DNA from 2 places in the Natronincola ferrireducens genome. Region 2 is predicted to be linked to the other one. Evidence: riboswitches for the same ligand, from Rfam matches in the RefSeq annotation. Region 2 holds a riboswitch; the other holds the start of a gene.

What was found. A riboswitch is a leader RNA that binds a small molecule or an ion and turns the genes downstream of it on or off. The one in region 2 is predicted to bind S-adenosylmethionine.
Region 1: linked by a shared signal. The riboswitch ahead of BLS22_RS10085 (O-acetylhomoserine aminocarboxypropyltransferase/cysteine synthase family protein) and the one ahead of metK (methionine adenosyltransferase) in region 2 are both predicted to bind S-adenosylmethionine.

Annotation. Positions count from the first base shown of each region.
Region 1 covers NZ_FNFP01000004.1:52,266-54,475, reverse strand. Annotated here, with positions in the region: gene BLS22_RS10090 (GNAT family N-acetyltransferase) at 1-179, opposite strand, end outside; SAM riboswitch class I at 861-965, shown strand; gene BLS22_RS10085 (O-acetylhomoserine aminocarboxypropyltransferase/cysteine synthase family protein) at 1,060-2,210, shown strand, end outside.
Region 2 covers NZ_FNFP01000001.1:259,414-261,623, forward strand. Annotated here, with positions in the region: gene BLS22_RS14910 (hypothetical protein) at 1-10, opposite strand, end outside; gene BLS22_RS01160 (COG2426 family protein) at 280-747, shown strand; SAM riboswitch class I at 867-965, shown strand; gene metK (methionine adenosyltransferase) at 1,277-2,210, shown strand, end outside.

The DNA of each region.
Region 1 (2,210 bases), on a different contig from region 2:
TTCTTATCCTTTAAATAGTTATCCATTAAAAATCCTTTTCTATGGTCTTTGCTATCGGTTCCTACAGAAGCTGCTACTGCCAATATTCCTTCAACATCCTCCACAGTTGCCTTCGTAACCTTTAGATCCTCCACTTCATGTGCCCCTAATGCTTGAGCATAAGCTTTGTTAATACTCATTGTATCCTCCCTTTATTTATTCTTATCGTCTTTCTTTTCTCTTTCTTACTTCATTCTGGTCAGATGAAGCCTACCACACCCCCTTGATATTTTTGTCAAACTTGTATATTTATAAAAATCACATTTGCAAAGTATTTTTGTATTATATCCTCATTAAATTTATATTTTTTATATTTTTATTTGTTTTTAGTAAATATTTTAATATTTTATACCCAAAACAAATACTTTTTAAACTATTTGTAGAATTATATTAGATAAATATATGTTTTTCTTAAATATGATAGATAATTAAAGGGTATAAGGGAATTTCCTCTTGATAATAGCACAAAATTCTATTGAAATTCGTGTTTTATCCCTGGTTTTATCTTTTTATACAGATTATTATATCTATGTATTTATTCATTTCTATTTAATTATTATAACATATTTTTTATAATTTTATAAATATACAGTTTATTCTATAGGCTCTATAATTTTATTAATGTACTTCTGAGGATTTTAGAAGGATTCTATAAATGACCTGCTCCAACATTTTTCAATATTATTAACTACCATAAAATCAACAACAGAATTTAACAGATGAAAAATTTAAAATAGATTTAATTATTTTTATTTTTTAAAAAAACCTTGACATAACCTTTACTGGGTGATAAATTATATAACATAAAACTTCATACTTAACTCTTATAAAGAGTGGCGGAGGGACTGGCCCTATGAAGCCCGGCAACCAGCATACTATGTGCATGGTGCTAAATCCTGTAGGTATATTTACCTAAGAGATGAGAGGATAACTAATCCATATATGCTTATAAGCTTCTCCATTCTCTTGGAGGAGCTTTTTTGTATTTCAATACTACTATTAAAAAGGAGCGATATTAAAATGTCACAAAAAAATTTGAGATTTGACACACTTCAGGTCCATGCAGGACAGAAACCAGACCCTACTACAGGTTCAAGAGCAGTTCCCATTTACCAAACCTGTGCCTATGTATTTAATAGTGCAGAGCATGCAGCTAATCTATTTGGTCTTAAGGAAGCTGGCAACATCTATACAAGAATTGGCAATCCTACAACAGCGGTGTTCGAAGAACGAATCGCTGCCCTAGAGGGAGGTGTAGGAGCTTTGGCAGTATCTTCTGGTCAAGCAGCTATTACCTACGCTATCCAAAACCTTGCTGAGGTTGGGGATGAAATTATTTCTGCCAGCACCTTGTATGGAGGTACCTATAATCTATTTGCTTCTACCCTACCAAGAATGGGCATCAAAACAGTATTTGTAGATTCTGATGACCCACAAAACTTTGCAGCAGCTATTAATGAAAAAACGAAAGCTATTTATGTAGAAGTAATAGGTAATCCTAGCATTAATTTAATTGATATCGAAGCAGTAGCAAAGATTGCCCATGAAAACGGATTGCCTCTTATTGTAGACAATACCTTTGGGACCCCTTATTTAATTCGTCCTATCGAGTTTGGTGCAGATATTGTTGTCCACTCTGCAACAAAGTTCATTGGGGGTCATGGAAGCTCCATTGGTGGGGTAATTGTAGATGGTGGAACCTTTGATTGGACTGGAAGCCACAGATTTTCATCCTTTACAAAACCCGACCCCTCCTATAACAACGTAAGCTATACAGAAACCTTTGGCCCTCTTGCTTATATTGTCAAAGCTAGAGTGCAGCTTCTAAGAGATACAGGTGCTACCCTAAGCCCCTTCAATGCCTTTTTATTTATTCAGGGACTTGAAACTCTATCCCTGAGGGTACAACGCCACGTAGAAAACACAAAGAAAATTGTAGATTTTTTAGTTAATCATCCCCTTGTTGACTGGGTGAATTATCCTAGTCTAGAAGATAATAAATATTATGACTTAGCACAAAAATACTTACCTAAGGGGGCTGGCTCCATTTTTACTTTTGGTATTAAGGGGGGCCTAGAGGCAGGAAGAACATTTATCGACAGTCTAGAGTTATTTTCTCTATTGGCCAATGTAGCAGATACAAAATCCCTTGTGATTCATCCTGCCAGTAC
Region 2 (2,210 bases):
ATTTCCCCATAATTCAATCCCCTTTCTAAACAACTAGATAACTAGAAGATGCTATTTTTATTTTTACATAAATCATATAAAATATTATAATGCAAAAGGTTAAAAAACCTATATTGCAAAATATACTTGTACAAATTATACCACAACTTCCAATGGCCAAACATTAAATTTACGTTACAAAGGGGTAATGGATAAACATAATACCAAAGGCTTACTGGGATATAGGGACTTAGTTCTATCGCCATTGTTTTCACTATATAATAAATAGAGGTGAAGGGAATGGAAAGAATGCTGGAACTAATTACCCATGAATTGATGGTGCTGTTAATTGCTGCAATGCCCCTAATTGAAGTAAGGGGTGCTATACCTATAGGGGTTTCCCTTGGCATGCATCCTGCCCATGCAACAGTTTTAGGGATTGTAGGAAGCTTAATCCCTGTTCCTCTTTTGCTTCTATTTATAAAGCCTTTTATTTTCTATTTCAGAAATATGAGGATTTTTAGCAAAGTCATTGATAGAGCTGTAAAAAAGATATTGAAAAAAAGTAAAAATATTGAAAAATACAGTGTGGTAGGATTAGTTTTATTTGTGGCTGTTCCTTTGCCTACAACAGGAATATGGAGTGGGTGTCTAGCAGCTATCCTATTTAATATCCCCTTTAAACAAGCTTTTCCAGCAATTGCTCTAGGTGCTGTAATTGCTGGAAGTATTATGTTTGTTTTAAGCTATGTAATTGTTACAATTTAGTTTAAAAGGAACCCTAATTTATTCATGAAGAAAAATTTTCCTACTTTAAAATATTCATTGACAGAGAAGAGACAGGGTGATATGATATTGCATGATAAAAACTTAATAAAAATCTTGATACCTTATCAAGAGTGGTGGAGGGAAGGGCCCGATGAAATCCGGCAACCATAAGTAGTATGGTGCTAAATCCCACAGAATATAATTCTGGAAGATGAGGAAACGAAATTGGTGTATTATGCCTCTTCTTTTTGAGAAGAGGTTTTTTATTATGGATAATTTTCGCTAAAAAAATAAAACTAATAGAAATCCTTTAAAATGTTTATAAGGAAATGATGACCTTCTCCTATTCATTCTACCCTTATCATTTCCTATATATATATAAATTTTACTTACAACAAAATCTTCCTACAGAAGCTTCAAGGTTGAGTTTGTTGAACCCAATAACGGAAATTATAACTTATTTACATTGTATATAGCTTATAATTTCCTATTGATTATAAAAATAAGGAAATAAGGAGGAAACAGTATTATGGCAAGAAGATTATTTACTTCAGAATCTGTAACAGAAGGACATCCAGATAAAATTTGTGATCAAATATCTGATGCTATTTTAGATGCCATTTTTGAAAAAGATCCAAATGCAAGGGTAGCTTGTGAAACCTCTGTAACAACTGGTCTTGTCTTGGTAGCAGGGGAAATTACAACCAATTGCTATGTAGATATTCCAAAGGTTGTTAGAAAAACAGTGGAGGAAATTGGTTACACAAGAGCAAAATATGGATTTGACTGCGATACCTGTGCTGTATTAACAGCCATTGATGAGCAATCTTCCGACATTGCTATGGGGGTAAATGAAGCCCTTGAAAGCAAAAAAGGTGAAATGCAGGATGAATTAGAAGCTATTGGGGCTGGAGACCAAGGTATTATGTTTGGTTTTGCCTGCAATGAAACCCCTGAGCTAATGCCTCTACCGATTGCCCTATCCCATAAGCTGGCCAGAAGATTAGCAGAGGTAAGAAAAAATGGTACATTATCCTATCTTCGCCCCGATGGAAAAACCCAGGTGACCGTTGAGTACGATGGAGACAAGCCTGTGAGAATAGACGCTATTGTTATTTCTACACAACATAGCCCAAAGGTAGATAGAGATACAATTGAAAATGATTTAATTGAGTATGTCATTCAAAAGATTGTACCAACAGAGCTATTGGATGAAAATACTAAGTACTACATTAACCCAACCGGTAGATTTGTTATTGGTGGACCCCAAGGGGATGCTGGATTAACAGGAAGAAAAATCATTGTAGATACCTATGGGGGTTATGCTCGCCATGGTGGTGGAGCCTTCTCTGGAAAAGATCCAACGAAGGTAGACCGTTCTGCTGCCTACGCTGCTAGATATGTAGCCAAGAATATTGTAGCTGCAGGTTTGGCTGATAAATGTGAGCTGGAGTTGGCCTATG